Regions from separate parts of the Paenibacillus thiaminolyticus genome, predicted to be linked through region 2. Evidence: riboswitches for the same ligand, from Rfam matches in the RefSeq annotation. Region 2 holds a riboswitch; each other region holds the start of a gene.

Region 1 (6,007 bases), 190 kb from region 2:
CAGCGATCAACGGCTGCAGCGATAAGCACCGGTCCTGCTCAGGACACCGCTTCTTCCGATTTGGCGCCGGAGCCCTTGCCGGCGGCATCGTCCATCATGCGCGCCTTGCCCATCAAGGCGATGCAGATGAGCGCCAGGCCGACCGGAATCAAGGCCCAGGTGAAGATGCCGCCGATCGAGTCGGCCAACGCCGCTGCCATGCTCTCCTTGACCTCCGGAGGCAGGTTGGCGCTGCCTCCGCCGCGCAGCAGCTCCTCCGGCATGATGTCGGCTGGCATCGCTCCGCCCGGCATCATGTCCTTCAGCCGTCCGCTGAACAAGGAAGATTGCAGCGAGCCGAAGACCGTAATCCCGATCGTCATGCCGAGCGAACGGCAGAAGGACGAAGTCGAGTTCGCCGTTCCGCGCTGGTGGTAGCTCATCCCATGCATGGAAGCCATCCCGAGCAAGGAAAAGGAGAAGCCGACCCCGAGTCCGGTCAGCACCATGTACAAGGTGATCAATGCGCGCGGCGTATCCGCAGACAATGTGCTAAGCGACACGATGCCTGCCGTGAACAGAATGCCCGAGACGATCATCAGCTTGCGGAAGCTCGTCTTCGCGGCCAGAATTCCGCCGATCGAGCTCGTCACGACGGAACCGATCATCATCGGCGTCAGCACGAGACCGCTATTCGTGGCCGACCCGCCGTACACGCCCTGCACGAACATCGGAATATAGACCGTCGCGATGACGAACGTGACGCCGTAGAAAAAAGCGACCCCTTGGCTGGAGGCGAACAGCCGACGCCGGAAGAGAGCGAAGGAGATAATCGGCTCCTTCGCATTCAGTTCGAACAAAATGAACGCGATCAGGAAGATGGCGAAGGAGGCAAATAACCCGATGATGAATAAAGAGTTCCATTCATATCCCTCCTTGCCGCCCAACTCCAGCGCGAACATCAGGCTGACGACGGCGACCACCAACGTAACCGCGCCGCCCCAGTCAATGCGCTGCTTCGACTTCGCCGCACTCTCCCGATAGAACTGGGCAATCAGCCACAAAGATACAATGCCGAGAGGCAGGTTGATGTAGAACACCCACTCCCAGCCGATATATTCGGTAATATAAGCGCCGAGCAGCGGCCCCGCCACACTGGAAATGCCGAACACCGCTCCGAACATGCCGGTCATTTTGCCGCGTTGCTCTAACGGAAAGACATCATAAATAATCGTAAAAGCGATAGGCATCAGGGCGCCGCCGCCAATTCCCTGGATGGCGCGGTAGATCGCCAGCATCATGATGCTGTCTGCCGTCCCGCACAGCATGCTGCCGGCCAGGAAGACGATCAGGCCGAAAATGTAAAACCGCTTGCGGCCGTACATATCGGACAGCTTCCCGAAGATCGGCATACCCGCCATGGTCGCGACCATATACGCCGAGGTGACCCAGACATACAGCTCGAAGCCTCCCAACTGGCCGACGATCGTCGGCATCGCTGTCGCGACGATCGTATTGTCCATCGCTGCCATCAGAATCCCGAGCAGGAGTGCTGCCACCACCAAGCTCAAGTTGCTCTTGTGAGCCACTATATCTCATTTCCCTCCTTGTATGTACCGCACCGGCTTCGGAAGCCGGTCCTGATTCACCCGCTATCACTTCGCTGCCGAAGCCGGGATAACTTATTATATAGCGTCAACTTTCCATTTACCAGTAAAAGTTATTCGCCTGAATTTGCCACAAAAGATGGAAATTCCTTAACGAGAGAATCTGAGAAAATCTGCGAGAATCAGGTTTATGTTCCCCCTTCCCAAGCCAAAGAGGGACGGCTCTCGCCGTCCCTCTGCCCTTATTGAAGATTCCCTCCGCCTGTCCCCTGCCGCTGCGCCTCCTGGAGCAGCCCGGCAAGCTCCCGCTTCAAGCGGAGAAAAGAATCCTCCCCCGTAAGCGCCTCGCGCCGCGGACGCGGGAACGGTACAGCCACCTCCCGCAGCACGCGCGCGGGCCGGCTTGAGAATACAAAGATCGTATCGGAGAGCAGCAGCGCTTCCTCGATACTGTGCGTAATGAACAGCACGGAGCGCCGGTGCTGCTCCCACAGGCCGATGAGCCAGCGCTGCATCTCGCTGCGGGTTAAGGCGTCGAGCGCGCTGAACGGCTCGTCGAGCAGCATCAGCTCATGCGGGCTCATCAGAGCGCGCAGGAACGCGACGCGCTGCTGCATGCCGCCGGACAGCTCGTGCGGATACGCCCGCTCATAGCCGGACAAGCCGATATTCGCCAGCCATTGCCGCGCCTCCGCGCGGGCCTCCTTCTTCGGCCGGCCGCCAATTTCCTGGGCCAGCATGACGTTCTGCTCCACTGTCCGCCATGGGAAGAGCGCCGGCTGCTGAGGCATGTAGCCGACATGTCCCGTCCGGCCCGCTACCTCTTGCCCGTTCATCCGGATATGGCCGCCATCCGGTCGCAGCAACCCTCCGATCAGATGGAACAAGGTGCTTTTGCCGGAGCCGGAGGGGCCGATGATGGAGACGAATTGGCCCTGCTTCACCTGCAGCGACACGTGGTCCAGCACCTGCAGCCGTCCTTCGCCGCGGCCGTTCGTCCCCGGATAGGACATGTCGACCTCGTCCAGCTCCAGAGCAGGCGGCGGCGCGGAAGCCAGCCCGGCAGCTTCTCCGAGTGGTTCGGCCAAGTTGGCCATTGCCTTCATAGCGCTTCCCTCCCTCATTTCTCGTACTCCTCGGGCCGCCAGCGGATGACCATCCGCTCCAGCAGGCGAATCGCTCCGAACATCGCCAGACTGAGCAGAATGATGACGACGATGCCGAGGAACATCCGGTCGACGCGGTAGGCCGCTTTTTGCAGCATCATATAATAGCCGATGCCCCGATCCGTTCCGAGCCATTCCGCGATCACCGCTCCCATCACGCTGTAGGTGGCGGCGATCTTCAAGCCCGAGAAGACGGAGGGCAGCGCGTGCGGCAGCTCCAGCTTCCAGAACAGCTGCGCCCGGGTCGCCCCCGTCATGCGCATATAATGAAGCATCGTCCGATCCGTCTGGGTCAGGCCGTCCAGGGCGGCGACACAGACCGGGAAGAAGCAGACGAGCGCGATGACGACTACCTTCGGCAGCAGGCCAAAGCCGAACCACAGCATCAGCAAGGGCAGCAGCGCAATCGTCGGCACGTTCTGGCTCAATATAATGAGCGGATAGATCGCGCGCTTCAGCCAAGGAAGGGGATGGAGCAGGCAAGCGAGCGCCAGGCCGATCCCCGCTCCGGTTCCGAAGCCGATCAGCATCAGCTTCAGGGTAGCCAGCGCGTGCAGCAGAATGCCGCTGCCGTTGGCCGCCGCTTCCCGCGCAATATCAAGCGGGCTCGGAAGCATCCATTTCTCCACATCGAACAGCATGACGCCAATCTGCCACGCCAAGATGAACAGCAGCAGGGCCGCCACGGGCGGTCCCGCCGTTGCAAGCCGTCTTTTCATCCCGCCGCCACCTTCCTGCACGTTCCTGCCGCACCTATGCCGTTCTTCCTCCTCATGCCAACTCCTCCTCTCGCTGCTGATCCCGCTCTTTATGCCGATCCCGGCTCGAATCATTCGTCCCGGAGAGGGCACACCCTTGCACGGATTATCCGCCCTCAATTATCTAACGCCATCATCGCCCGCTGTCATCGCCCGTTCCCTGAGCAGCGTCTGCCTCAGGCTTCAGGCAGGAACTCATTCGTGAACGCCTTGTCGATATCGATTGGCTTCTCCATCAGCTTGTTCTGCAGGAGCCAGTTCGTATAGTTATCCCACACTTCCCGCTTCTGCTCTCCCCAACGCGGGGCATCGTCGCGGTATTTCGGGCTGAGCCAGCGCTGGCTGGCCATAACCAGCTCCTTGTCCAGGTCAGGCACCTGCTTCAATAAAATCTCTGCCGCCTGCTCCGGATTGTCAATCGCATACTGATATCCCCGGGAGACCGCCCGCATGAATGCCTTGACCAGCTCGGGATCGGACTCGATCAGCTTCTCGCTTGTGGCGATGACCGGGGTGTAGTAGTCGAGCGCATCCGAATATTGATTGACATACATCATATCGATCGGCTCGTTGCGCAGCTCGGCCTCAATGCCCGTCCACCCGTAGAAGATCCAGGCGAAATCAATATCTTTTTTGACCGCCGTAAAAAAGTCGGCAGAGCCCATATTGATATTCTTGATCTTGTCGTAGTCGGCGCCCTCCTGCTGCATGAGCGTCCGCAGCACCATTTCTTCCACGGGCGAGCCCCAGCCCCCGTACGTCTTGCCTTCGAAATCTTGTGGCGACGTAATATGCTTGTCCTTCGGGGCAGCGAACCCGGACGTATTATGTTGAATAATGGCCGCCAGAGATACGATCGGCACATTCTGCGTGCGCGCCAGCGTAATGCTTTCTTGCACGCTGACCCCGAATTGCGCGGCGCCGGACGCGATCATCGCATCGGCTCCGCCCGTGCCGGGCTGGATAATGTTCACTTTTAGCCCTTCCGCTTCGAAGTACCCCTCTTGCTGGGCGACATACACCCCGGTATGGTTCGTGTTCGGCGTCCATTCCAGCACGAACGTAATCTCGCGCAGTTCCTTCGGCGCTTCGGCGCCTTGCCCCCCGTCTCCTTGCGGCGTCGGGGCAGCGCCTCCTCCCCCGCAGGCTGTCAACATGAACATGAGCGCCAAGGCAAGTCCAAGCGCTCCTCTTTTTACTGCACGCATGCTTCTCATCCTTCTTCCTCTTCCCCTTTCCGATTCGCCCGTCAGACGGGCGGTACAGATGGCCATGCTCTCTATCTGGCAAAAGATCGGTTGACCCGGCAAGAATACGCCCTGCCAAGGCCCCTCCCTCTTGAGCGGCCGCGTAAGACATTGCGCGGATCCAAAAAAGCGCCCCTCATCGGGGCGCTTACGCTATCCATTACCTATGCGCATGCATGGCGGCAGATCGAACTGAACGGCGCGTTCCATGCAAGAGCAATCCGTCTGCACGACCGCGTCTTGAACACGAATGCGGTGCATCGGAATCTCCGACCACAAAGGAACACACCCACCGTTCGGCGTGGTGCGACGCCATTCTCATTCCTACGCTGGCATTACCCAGATCAGGTGTAAGGGTCAGTATCTTCACGGGATACGATCTCAGCCGGCCTTATTCCAGCCCCCCCTAGTATGCATATTCAGTTGCCGTGTCACCTGCAATTATATCCCTGCTTCGCTCCCTTGTCCAGTCGTTAGGCAGCACCAGAAGCGCATGTTCCATGCCTGCCCTGTGACGAAGCACATAGCGAGCCGCCTTCAGCTCGGTTACCATATCCCCGGGAGGGATGTCTTTATGAAAAAACGACTTGTATGGGTTGGAGCAACCGCGATCGCCCTCATCTTCGGAACTGCGGTATATGCTTCCGGTTCCGGCAGCGACGGCAGCGGCTACGACCAAATGCTCCCCCATATGAAGCAGATGCACCCGGACATGACCGATACCCAGCTGGAGCAAATGGTTCAACACTGCCACGGCGCGGATCGCGAAGCTGTCCGCAGCCAAGGCATGATGCGCAGGGGCATGATGCATGATCAGATGATGCAGAACCGACACTGGTATTGATTGGTTCATCAATCATCAAATGAAGCAAGGGGTTCCAGCCGGGAATAGACGGAGGAACCCCTTTTTGGTGCGGTGAACAGGGACATGGACTGCGCTAACGGGGTTTTGACGTTCTGCTATGAACGGACTTTCTCCAGAAAACGTTCCATGTGAAACATGGCGCAATTTGTCAAAAATGCTCGCCGGCCAGCCTGTCTTTTTCCATTCACAAAAAAGCCGCCCGACTCCGCATCTTGTGTGCGAAGCCAGGCGGGTATCTCTCCTGCAACTAATCATCTGTCCATGCTGCGTTCCGCGCCAGCGGACGATTCCATTCCCGGCACGCGGAAGCTTCTCGCCCAATACAAAAACGGCGTTGACGCTACCGACAGCAGCAGCTTGACGACATAGGTCGTCAACAAAATTT
Region 2 (6,007 bases):
CGGCCAGCCTGCCAGCGGCCGCGCAGCGGAGCGGCGGCAGCAGCTGGCAGTCCGCCGCCAGCTCCGCATGCTCCGACCACAGCGTGGCGGGCGGGCCGTCATAGACGGCGCGGCCGTCCCGGAGGACGATGATCCGGTCTGCATACGCGCAGGCCAGCTCCATATCATGCGTAATCATGATGACCGCATCCCCCCGCCGGATCCGTTCCCCGAGCATGCCCATCAGCTCGCGGGTCGTGCCGGCGTCCTGACCGTAGGTCGGTTCGTCCAGAATGAGCAGCCTCTGCTCATCAGTCAGTGCCGAAGCGACGCTCAGCCGCCGCTTCTGGCCCTGGCTGAGCGAGAACGGGCTCGCCTGCGCGGCATTCTCCAGCCGCAGGCGGCATAGCGCATCCTGAACCGCCCGCTCGACCACGGCCGGCGCGATGCCCTGCTGGCGCAGCCCGAAGGCAAGCTCATCGGCGACGGTATCGGTAATGAATTGATGCTCCGGATTTTGGAAGACGTAGCCGATCCAGGTCCGGAGCTCCTTCTCCGCATAGTCGCCGAGAGGTTGTCCCTGCAGCCGGACCGTTCCGGCTTCCGGCTCGTTCAGCCCGGACAGCAGCGAGGCGAACGTCGATTTGCCCGCCCCGTTCGGCCCGGCGATGGCGACCCATTCTCCCGCGCGCAGCGTCAGGGAGATGCCGTCCGCCACCGGGCGGCCGCCGCGCCGGAAGTGCAGGCCATCCGCTTCCAGCAGAGGGCCGGGCTCGGGAGCGCCTCCGGCCCGGACCCCGCCTGCTCTGCCTCCGGCCTGGTCTCCGCCCGTTCCGCCGCCAGACTGGTCTCCGGCAGGCCTGCAGCCGGCCGGCGAAGGCGCGGTCAGCGCCTGCAGCGCGCTGGCCTGGCCCGCTTCGCTCCACCGGGCCAGCTCGGCGGCAAGGTCCTGCTCCGTCAGGACCGCCGCCTGTGCCAGCGGCTCCCCGCCCGGCACAAGCCGCCGCAGCTCGCGGTACAGCCGGAGCGGGCCCGGCTGCCAGATGCCGGCCGCTTCCGGCACCGCGCCGGCATAATACGCGGCGGGCGGCCCGTCGTAAGCGATGGCGCCGGCGGCGTCCATCACGAGCAGCCGGTCCGCCTGGCCGATCCACTCATCGAGCTGATGCTCGATGACGAGCACGGCCAGACCGCGCGCCCGGGCGAGCTCGCGAACGAGCGCCGCGAATTGCCGCCGGGCCGCCGGGTCAAGATTCGACGTCGGCTCGTCGAGCACGAGCAGGCGCGTCTCCATCGCGATCGCGCAGGCGAGCGCCAGCCGCTGCTTCATGCCGCCGGACAGCTCGTGAATCGGCGCCTTGCGCCAGGCGCCGAGGTCCACCGCGGCCAACGCCCCGCTGATGCGCCCGTCCATCTCCTCCCGCGGGCAGCCGAGGTTCTCCAGGCAGAAGGCGATCTCCTCCTCGACCCGCAGCAGGCAGAATTGGCTCTCGAAGTCCTGGAACACGATGCCGGCCGCCCAAGGGGCGTCGCCCGCAGCCCGCTCGGCGACCGGCTTCCCGTACACGAGCACCCGGCCCCGCACCTCGCTGTCGATCGCGTGCGGATACAGCCCGGCCAGGCAGAGGGCAAGCGAGCTTTTGCCGCAGCCGCTCGGCCCGAGCAGCAGCGCCGTCTCTCCGTCGCCGATGCGGACGTCGAGGCCGGACAGGATCGGGTCCGCGCCCGCCTCGAAGGCGAGCGTCAGCCCCTCGGCTTCGATCGCCGCCACGCGCTCATCCATGTGCTCATCCACGCGGCTTCCATTCATGCAGCTCCCATTCACGCAGCTCATGCGGCGCGGGTGCCTTCCTTCGCGATCGGATAGCTGCGCAGCACGCCGGTCCGCTTCAGCGACTGCGCGATCCCGTGGCCGAGCAGCCCCGCGATGAGCGCCCCGCTGACGCAGCGGACGGCCAGCATCGAGATGACGAGGCCGGTGGAGTAGGCCCCGAAGCCGCTGCGGAAGTAGCCCCACGCGAAGCTGAACAGGGCCGCCCCGACCCCTGCCAGCATCAGCGTCTTCAGGCTGTAGCTGCGGTAGCGGGTGGCGGCGAAGGCCGCTTCGGCCCCCAGCCCTTGAATGAGGGCGGACACGATCAGGATCGGCCCGACGGCGTTGCCGATCAGCACCTCGACGACGCCGGCCACCGTCTCCGAGATGACGGCGGCGCCCGGCTTGCGCAGAATCGTGGCGGCGATGATCGACACGATGAACCAGATGCCGAAGATGACCTCATAGCCCATCGGCCCCATGAAGCCGACCAGGACATTGCCTACCTGGAAGAATATCAAATACACAACGGCAAAGACGACAGACAACGAGCTGAGCATGACGATATCTTTTAATTTCCACTGTTGCATCGGTATATGGCTCTCCCTTCCGCTTCCCGCGTTCATGACTTCCGGCTCGGACTGTGCGCCGCAATATTCGCCGTCAGCACAATATGAGTGCTGTCGCTTGTCCGCGCCTGCTCGAAGGCGTGCTCCAGCGTCGCGAACACGTCATGCGCGTCGCCCTGCAGCCCGCTTGCATAATGAACCCCCTTGGTGAAGGTGCCCTCCTCCCGGGCAAGGCCGATAATGTCATAGATGGTATCCATATAATCCGGCGTGCCGAGCGGGTAGAGCGAGAACTGCGCATCGGTCTGGACGGCGATGAGGCGGGAGCGCTCTTCATTCAGGCGATGGTCGTCCTCCGTCATGTAATAATCGGCTTCGCTGTCGCCGGGGCATCCGATCGAGAAGGTGGCATTCAGTACGGTATGGACGCCGGACTTAGCGCAGTGGAGAAAAATCGATTTCACCACATCGAACACATGCTCCGCCTTGCCGCGGACGCAGGTGCTCACCTCATCTGTCTTCGACCATACTTTGGACAGGTCCGTTGCCTCCAGGGCGCCGAGAATCAGCTCCACGAACCGATCGCTCATCGGATAGAGCGAGAATCGGCAGCCGGCGATCTGGCCGGTGCCGCACATTGTTTTTTTCATTGCGAATTCCTCCCGTATCTGCGAATGATCGTAAAAACAGCAAAAAACCGCACCTCCGGGAAGTGCGGTTCGCCATACGGAAGAACGGCTGCCAGGAAGGAAAGCCCCCTTCGGCGAGCGCGAATCATCGTAATCTACCTACACTTCCCCACGCTAGTATTATCTAGTTCGGGTCATAAGGGTTAACAGCGATCCGCTGTCTCTCAGCCTGCGAGCAAGCACCCCTAGTGTTCACGGATATGCGGTTGGGATTGCCTCTTTTACGCTTCCCATTATACCGGGACCGTCCTGAATGTAAAGACTCTTTTCGAGAAAACTGCTTTTTCATCGTTCCTCCGGGCGATCTTTCGCTATAATGAAAAGAAGAAATTGAATTCGCTTGGAATCGAGAGAATACGAGGGAATCTCCATGAATGCAATGACGAACGGCCTGACCCTTCCCGGTTATGAAGTGGATAAAATTATATATGAAGACCCTTACCTGTACGTCTGTTATGCCTATGCGGCGAAGCGGGGGCACCCCGCCCTGCTCAAGGTGGTCAAGGAAGGCAGCCGCACCATTATCGAGAACGCGAAGCTGCTGCATGAATATGAAGGCACCGCTCGCGTGCCTGTCGACGGGATCCTGCGGCCGGTGACAGTCGTGCCGCATGGCCACGCCCTGATTCTGGAGTATGAGCCGGTGAACGGGGTAACCTTGCGGAGCTACTTCGAGATGCAACCCGTATCGTGCAACGAGTTCCTGGAGCTGGGCATCGGCATGTGCCGGATGATCGAGGCGCTTCACCAGCAGCAGGTGCTCCATCTCAATCTCAAGCCCGATACGATCCTCGTGCAGATGGTGACGAAGCGAATCTATGTGACCGGCTTCGGGTACGCTTTGTTCTTGCAGCAGGGCGAGCGACAGCCGATGAAGCGCCCTCTGCTGGAGGGCAATCCGATCTATCTGTCCCCGGAGCAGACCGGGCGCATGAACTGCGACCTCGGCCCGTATTCGGATCTGTACTCCCTGGGCGTGACCTGGTATGAGCTGCTGGCAGGAGAGCTGCCGTTCGAGGCGGACAACGCGCTTGCCTGGTCGCATGCGCATATGGCGCGGCGCCCCGTGCCGTTAACCGAACGGAGGCCGGAACTGCCGCCAGAGCTGGCGGAGATCGTGATGAGGTTGCTGGAGAAGGACCCGGAAGCGCGCTATCCCGATGCGCGCATGCTGCGCGTCGCGTTGGAGGAATGCCTGGAGGGGCGGCGGAACAGCCGTGCATCGGAGCTGCCGGAGGGAACATTGCGGGATCAGGCCGCGCCGGCGCGGCAGTTATCGGTGACGGCGCTCTACCCTGTCGACCCGGGGCCGGGGCGCATCCTGCCTCACCCTGCGCTGGGCCAGGCCGGTGACGCTCCGTTATTCGGCTTGACCGGACCGTTGGCGGGGGACGATAGCGGCGGCTATCCGCAGACTCTGGATCTGGCGGCGGTCGTCCAGTCATCCCACTGCTTCGCGGAGGGCTGGGAGGGACGGGGACTGGCGGAGAAGCTGCTCGCCACGATTGTGATGCAGGCTGGAGCGGGGCAGGGGTATCTCATCGTCCTGCGGCAGGGCGAGCCTTACGTGGAAGCGTCGATCGATTCGGACAACGGCGTGATGAGCGGCTGTGGCGACTTCCGGCCCTGTCCGCTGAGCGCGTGCGGCGATCTGTCGCAGGAGCTTATCCAGACTGCGCTTCAATCGGGCGAGCCGATGCTGCTGCGCACCGAGAACGAGAGGCACTCCGGCGGGCCGGATCAGCCTGGGCCGGCGACACGCCCGCCCGAAGCGGCGGAAGGCTGCCCGGCCTCGGTGCTGGTGCTGCCGCTTCGGATGCACGACCAGGTGCGGGGCTGCTTGTATCTGGTGAATGGACGGACGGGGCACGCCTTCGTCCCGGGACGCCTGGGAACGCTGCACACGTTGGCTTGCCAACTGCTGTATGTGGCCGAAGCCCAGGCTAGAAGGCTGCCGCCGTCCAGGGAGGAGCTGCAGCGGCTGGCGAAGGTGGAGGAACTGACCGCCCGCGAGCGGGAAGTGCTGAACCTTCTGGCCCGCGGCCTCTCGAACAAGGAGATTGCCGAAGAACTGCTGGTGTCGGCCGAGACGGTGAAGGCTCATATCAAAAACTTGTTCAAGAAACTGGGCGTCGATCGCCGCATGAAGGCCGTCTCCGTCGCGAAGACGCTCGGCTGGCTGGATGAGCGGACGCCATAATCTTACCCAATCCCCCTGTCGGGGAATTGCCCGGAAGGTTGCCGCAGGGTAACGTGATGAGGTGATAAGCCGAAAGGGGAATGGGGACCATGATGATGTTCTCTCTGATCGCAGGCTGCATGTGGAAGCGAACGGGATCGCTATGGGCGCCGGTGCTGTTCTATACCGCCAACAATTTATTTATCCAGATCGGACTGTAAGGGCCGGCCGTCAGGAAATCCTGGCGGCTTGTTGCTTGTTCCGGCACGCGTCACCGCCTGCGGTTGGGCAAATCCGTTCGAGCCGCACCGGCAACAATTGACTCATCCGGTCCGGCGCAGTACGATGGCAGGAGAAGCTTCGGCGCCGCCAGCCGGCGAAGGAGCGATATTCGAAGATTCGGGGTGGAACTATTTGTAGTGCCAAGCTGTTGCTCTTGGAACGCAAGCATATGGAAGCCGCGGCGGCGGTCATGGCCCAAGGCTTCAAGGAAGACGGGTTGTATGTGCATTTGCTGCCCGATCCGTCTATCCGTGTCGAAGTGTTGAAGCTGTTTTTCCGCAATTATATCGAATTGCTGTATGATTACGGCGGCTTGTACGCGACATCGGATAAAATGGAGGCCGTAGCGCTCATCTTCCGTCCGGAGCGGATGGGAACCTCTTGGGCTTCCCGCGCGAGCTACGCATGGGGCGTTGCCCGGGCTGTCGCGAAGTCGTTAGGCATGTGCCGCTACATCAGTCCCGCCCGCTTCCTGCGCGGCTTGTCGGGCTTGCGC
Region 3 (6,007 bases), 350 kb from region 2:
GGAATCACTGACCCAGCTGGAACGGAAGCTGAATCATCCTTCCATCGTCCGCGTGCACCGGGCGTTCCTCGTTCATCTGGATCGCATCGTAGAGATTCAGCCGTGGTTCCATTCGACCTTCCATCTTCAGATGCAGGATGGATCCCGCATTCCGGTCAGCCGCACCTACATGAAGGAATTGAAGCAGCTGCTCGGGATGTAATCGCTTGCAATTCGAAGGTTCCTTTTTGCAATTGAAACGGCATCTATCGCATTCTGTCATGAAAATGAAGCAGCGAAGCTTTCATATTGTATGATGACTCCAATACGATTGCAGGGAGTGGTTCACATGAATGCGGTAACGATTGTGATCGGATCGATATGCATCCTGATGATTGCATACCGGCTGTATGGAACGTTCATGGCGGCCAAAGTGCTTAAGCTGGATGATTCCAAGCCGACCCCGGCCCATGAACTGAATGATGGCAAAGATTATGTCCCCACCAACAAATGGGTCACCTTCGGTCATCATTTCGCCGCGATCGCGGCGGCAGGGCCGCTCGTCGGGCCGATACTGGCGGCGCAGTTCGGATACCTGCCCGGCCTGCTGTGGCTGCTTATCGGCGCGGTCATCGGCGGCGCGGTGCATGATGCCGTCGTCTTGTTCGCCTCGATGCGCAAGCAGGGCAAGTCGCTCTCCGAGGTCGCGAAGGACGAGCTCGGTCCGGTAGCCGGCTTCTGCACCGGCCTGGCGATGCTCTTCATCATTACGATTACGATGGCCGGGCTCTCGATGGTCGTGCTCCACGCATTGGAGCATAACCCATGGGGCACCTTCGCCGTAGGGATTACGATTCCGATCGCGATGGGCGTCGGCTTGTTCTACAAGAAGACGGGGAATCTGAAGCTTGCGTCCACCGTCGGCTTCATTCTGCTCATGACCGGGGTATTTCTCGGACCCCAGATCCAAGGCACCGTCCTGGGAGACTGGCTGACGCTGGACTCAAGTACGCTGGCGATCCTGCTGCCCATCTATGCGTTCTTCGCTGCCGCCTTGCCCGTCTGGCTGCTGCTGGCGCCGCGGGACTACTTGAGCAGCTTCATGAAGATCGGCGTCTTCATCGCCCTCATCGTTGGTGTCTTCATCATTAATCCGGCCATCCCGTTCCCGGCCGTCACAGAGTTCGTAAATGGAGGCGGCCCGATACTGGCCGGTCCGGTCTGGCCGTTCATCTCGATCACGATTGCCTGCGGAGCCATCTCCGGCTTCCACGCCTTCGTCGGTTCGGGCACGACGCCGAAGATGATCAACCGCTGGAGCGACATCAAGGTAGTCGGCTTCGGTGCGATGCTTGTCGAATCGCTGGTTGGAATTATGGCGCTTATTGCGGCGGCGGCGCTTCAACCGGCTGACTATTTCGCGATTAATTCGACGCCGGAAGTGTTCAAGACGCTGGGAATGTCGACCGTGCATCTGCCGGAGCTGGCGCAGCAGATCGGCCTCGATCTCGAAGGACGGACCGGCGGAGCCGTTACCTTGGCCGTTGGGATGACGTACATTTTTACCAAGATACCGTGGTTCAGCCACTTGTCATCCTACTTCTTCCAGTTCGTCATTATGTTCGAGGCGGTGTTCATTCTGACGGCAATTGATGCCGGCACACGGGTGGCCCGCTATCTGATTCAGGACTTCTTCGGAGACATCTATAAGCCGCTGAAGCAGGTGGACTGGGTACCGGGCTCCATATTCGCCAGCGCCTTGGCTTGTCTCATGTGGGGATACTTGCTCTTCTCAGGAGATATCGGCTCCGTCTGGGCGCTCTTCGGCGTCTCCAACCAGCTGATGGCATCGATCGGACTTATTATTGGCGCGACAGTGATTCTGAAGATAGCGGATAAGCGGAGGTATATGCTGACCTGCCTCATCCCGCTCGCCTATTTGTTCGTCACGGTCAACTATGCCGGCTACTGGATGGTCAAAAATGTGTATCTTAACCCGTCAGCTTCCGGGTATAGCGTATTGAACGCCACACTGTCCATCATTATGCTGGTGCTCGGCATCATCATTATGGTATCCGCCATCAAGAAGTGGATTGAACTGTGGAACGGGCCGCGGGCGAATCTCGAAGCGCTTAACGTGACATGAACGGTTCAGGAGCGCTTGTCCGGCAGACGCTTCGGCACGCAGGCAATGAATCGGCAAGAATAGTTTGACAAGATTGGCAATCACGGCTAAAGTAGGACGTGATAAGGAACTTTATACGAAATCCGCTGGGGGAGCCGCGCAAGGCGGCTGAGACAAGAGATGCTTGGACCCTTTGAACCTGATCCGGTTAATACCGGCGTAGGGAAGTGGAGACGGCCTTCACAGGTTTGAATTCACGCTCATTTTACGAAGACTTGGCGAAGCCGCTCCATTTCGGGGCGGCTTTTTTGTATGGCCGCGCCGGCGCCCCTGGTTTGGATTTCCCCAAAAATGTGGCGGAGGTGCTGAGTATGGCCTGCTTTACCGAAGAACTCCGGCGTACGGCGGATCCGATTTTTACGGCGATTTTTGCCCATCCGTTCGTTCGGGGCATTGCGGAAGGAACGTTAGCGAAGGAACAGCTTATTCACTATGTCAAGCAAGATTTTGAATACTTGAACGCTTTTATCCGGGTATACGGGATTGCGATCTCCAAATGCGACCACCGCGCCGCGATGGCTCTTTTTAACGAGCAAATTTCGTTTATTTTGGACAGCGAGACCCATCCTCATCAAAATTTTTGCGATGTCGCCGGGGTGACGTACGAGGAGCTGCAGGGCTACGCCTTGGCCCCTTCAGCCAATCACTATGTCAACCATATGCTGACGGTCGCCCATGGGGGAACGCGGGAAGATATCGTGGCGGCATTGCTGCCTTGCCCGTGGACGTATACGGAAATCGGCCGCAGGCTGCTGGAGGAAGTGAAGCCGGATCCATCCCATCCGTTCTATGAATGGATGCATTTTTATGGAGAGCAGGAGAGCGGGATTACGATGCAGCTGCGCCGACTGCTTGATGAGTGGGCGGAGTCTTTACCCGCGGCGCGCAAGCAGCGGCTGGAGGAGCATTTTGTGACCAGCTGCCAGTTGGAATATCTGTTCTGGGATATGGCCTATACGTTAGAGGACTGGCCGGCGCCGATTACGGAAGCAGCACGGGCATGAATCCAAGATGGGCGGCCGCTTCTCGCAACAGTAAGGAACGGCTGCCCCTCGCTCATCATATGACGAATACGTTCGTGACCAACGGGAAGAAGATTCATGTAAAGACAAGCAGAACAACAATATCCCGCAAGCTCGCAAGTCACGTTCCCTGCCTGGAACAGGAACAGCCTCTCCGGGAGCAGTTGCTGGCGCGCTTTATCTCCAGGGGGCGGCGCACGCCTGCTCGGCAGCCCATCAGGCCAGTTCGCGGCGATTGTATGCGTATGACCATCCAAGGGTGCTCGCTTCCGGCAGCGCCCAAGGACAAGGCATAGGCGATGGGCTACAGCCGCTCGGCTTCCTTCAGTAGACGGACTATATCTACCTCCCCCGGTACTTTGATCTGGATGTTCCGGGTCTTGCGGCTGCGGATCGGATTCGCCGTCCGCCGGAGCAAGGCCTTGATCTCGCCCGGCTTCAAGCGCGGCCGCACGGCCAGCAGCAGCGCGATCGCACCGCTGATGTGCGAGGTAGCCATCGAGGTGCCGCTCATCTCGTGGTATTGGCCCTTAATCCAGGAGGATACGATCTTCTCGCCGGGAGCGTAAATGTCCACGAATTGCCCCCGATTGCTGAATGGGGCAATCCGCCGCAAGCGATCGGTCGCCCCGACCGAGATCGTCTGGGAATAGCGGGCCGGGTAATCGACAGACTTCCGCTTCGCGTCGTTCCCGGATGAAGCGACGACGGTGACCCCGGATTGATAGGCCTGGGTCACCGCTTGCAGCAGCGACTTGCTGCGGGATTTCATGCCGAAGCTCATATTGATGATGTGCATCCCGTTGCGGACGCACCATTCAATGCCATTGATAATATCAGACACATAAGCAGCTCCGTTCTCATCAAATGATTTCACGGGATGGATCAGGGCGCGGGGAGCCACGCCGATAATGCCGTACATTTGATTGGCCGCAGCTATCGTGCCCGCAATATGGGTGCCATGACCGTTATCATCATAAGGCGGCATGCCGCGGTGAACGAAGTTGACTCCGCGCATCAGTGACTGGCGGAGATCGGGATGGCGGTAATCGGCGCCGGTGTCGATCACGCCGATATGCACGCGGTGGCCGGTGGTCGTTCCCCATGCCTGCGGAGCCTTGATCTGCCGTACGCCCCACGGAATGCCCCGCTCCCAGGTGACCGGCCTGTGGGAAGCGGCTTGAATCGCGATCAACGCGTCGTCCTCTATCGTGAACTCGTTCGGATACCGTGACAGCAGCTGTGCAGCCGATTCAGGAACCGGACAGCTCCAGGCGCGGATGAGCGGAAGTTCGCGGATATGCTGGAGCTCGGGCCGATTCCGGCGAAGCCTGCGGAGCGCCTTACTGAATACAGCGAACCGCTCCGGCCGGTGGAAGCGAATCAACTGCTTCGCCGCAGGCCGTCCGCTGAAGGACATCTCTTGAAGCAACATGTGCAATAAGGCCGTCATATCCAATGTCGAGTCCCTCCCGACAATTCCTTGTGGGGTATCGTATGCCAAGGGGAAGATGGTGGACTGGGGTAGCTGCCTTTTTTGCGAAAGTTAGGCCTTCTTCCGTGTCAAAAGGCGGCTGCGGACATAGGATGAAGAAGAGCCGGCGAGGGGCTTTGCACACGGTAGACGAGGTGTAAACCTGTCTGTGGTGCGGATACAGTCGAACGCGAAGGGATGCCCTTCGCGTTTCTTTTTTTCCATCTAGGGCAGGGGAAGCGGACAGACATGTGGCATTTTTTTGTCCGCGTCGGATAAACTTGCTTTTTCATGGAAAATCGGTTTTACTTAGGTGTGAAACTGGATATGATCGTAATTATCCGTTTGAACCTTTGAGAGAGGATGTGTCCTTATGAGCACCCCGTTGGAATTGAAGTTAGATCCCGACAAAGTGCAAGAAATGCCGATGGTGGATATTGCTTTCCTCGTACTGAAAGCAGCCAACACGCCTTTCTACTACCGTGATCTGATGAATGAAGTTGCGAAGCTTCGCAGACTCAGCGAAGAGCAAATTAATGATGTCATTGCACAGTTATATACGGAAATCAACATTGATGGCCGCTTTGCGTGCGTAGGGAACAATCTCTGGGGCTTGAAGCGCTGGTATCCTGTCGATCGCTCGGAAGAGTCGATGGGCACGAAGCGTCCTCGCATCATTAATGATGACGACGATGATCTGGAAGATGATGATATCTTCGTCGAAGAGGACGACAGCTACAACAATGAGGAAGACTTCGACTTCGTGGATGAAGACAGCGAAGATGATGAAGAAATGTATGTGGATGAAGAAGAAGAGGCCGAAGTAGAAGAGGAAGTCATGATCGATGAGGAAGAGATCGATGAAGACAACCCTGACGAGGAAGAAGAGCCGGATATGGACGAGGATAAAGATCAGTAATCGGAATCCGCTCCTTCGGCTGTGATGGACCGTTTGCTTATGATTCCCGAGCGATCTCCCTGGAGGCGCTTCGGCGGGAAGATAAGCAAACGGGTTTTTAATAGAACCGCTCCTCTTCACGCGGCTCGTCATGCTTCTTGTCCCGCTTGCCGGAGCTGGCCGCTGCCGCCTGGAAGCGGCGGAAATCCCCTCCTACCGATGGGTGTAACTGGATCAGGACGGCGCCCCGATCAATTAGCTGGAAAATCCGTAAACGTTCCCTTGACACGGCATGTCCTACAGAGTAAACTAGCATATGGGCTTTTGATTTGTTTGTAATTGAATAGGTTGATTGACGCTAAAAGATGAAAGTGCCCCGTGACACTACGGGAGTCACTTTTTTATTTTTTTATTGACATTTTTTCATCAATTTTTCTCGTGCAAATGGG

What was found. A riboswitch is a leader RNA that binds a small molecule or an ion and turns the genes downstream of it on or off. The one in region 2 is predicted to bind thiamine pyrophosphate.
Region 1: another riboswitch for thiamine pyrophosphate. It lies ahead of FLT43_RS15270 (ABC transporter substrate-binding protein); the one in region 2 lies ahead of FLT43_RS16025 (YkoF family thiamine/hydroxymethylpyrimidine-binding protein).
Region 3: another riboswitch for thiamine pyrophosphate. It lies ahead of tenA (thiaminase II); the one in region 2 lies ahead of FLT43_RS16025 (YkoF family thiamine/hydroxymethylpyrimidine-binding protein).

The regions. Positions count from the first base shown of each region.
Region 1 covers NZ_CP041405.1:3,420,400-3,426,406, forward strand. Annotated here, with positions in the region: gene FLT43_RS15255 (MDR family MFS transporter) at 39-1,571, opposite strand; gene FLT43_RS15260 (ABC transporter ATP-binding protein) at 1,829-2,692, opposite strand; gene FLT43_RS15265 (ABC transporter permease) at 2,707-3,471, opposite strand; gene FLT43_RS15270 (ABC transporter substrate-binding protein) at 3,687-4,718, opposite strand; TPP riboswitch at 5,062-5,174, opposite strand; gene FLT43_RS15275 (FAD/FMN-containing dehydrogenase) at 5,332-5,601, shown strand; gene FLT43_RS15280 (queuosine precursor transporter) at 5,874-6,007, opposite strand, start outside.
Region 2 covers NZ_CP041405.1:3,610,184-3,616,190, reverse strand. Annotated here, with positions in the region: gene FLT43_RS16035 (ABC transporter ATP-binding protein) at 1-1,813, opposite strand, end outside; gene FLT43_RS16030 (ECF transporter S component) at 1,810-2,382, opposite strand; gene FLT43_RS16025 (YkoF family thiamine/hydroxymethylpyrimidine-binding protein) at 2,415-3,011, opposite strand; TPP riboswitch at 3,140-3,247, opposite strand; gene FLT43_RS30520 (protein kinase domain-containing protein) at 3,421-5,250, shown strand; gene FLT43_RS30665 (hypothetical protein) at 5,340-5,450, shown strand; gene FLT43_RS29380 (hypothetical protein) at 5,479-5,649, shown strand; gene FLT43_RS16015 (GNAT family N-acetyltransferase) at 5,681-6,007, shown strand, end outside.
Region 3 covers NZ_CP041405.1:3,963,429-3,969,435, forward strand. Annotated here, with positions in the region: gene FLT43_RS17655 (LytR/AlgR family response regulator transcription factor) at 1-202, shown strand, start outside; gene cstA (carbon starvation protein CstA) at 329-2,125, shown strand; TPP riboswitch at 2,243-2,347, shown strand; gene tenA (thiaminase II) at 2,476-3,168, shown strand; gene FLT43_RS29740 (hypothetical protein) at 3,165-3,482, shown strand; gene FLT43_RS17670 (S8 family peptidase) at 3,491-4,645, opposite strand; gene rpoE (DNA-directed RNA polymerase subunit delta) at 5,034-5,579, shown strand; gene FLT43_RS29400 (hypothetical protein) at 5,677-5,847, opposite strand.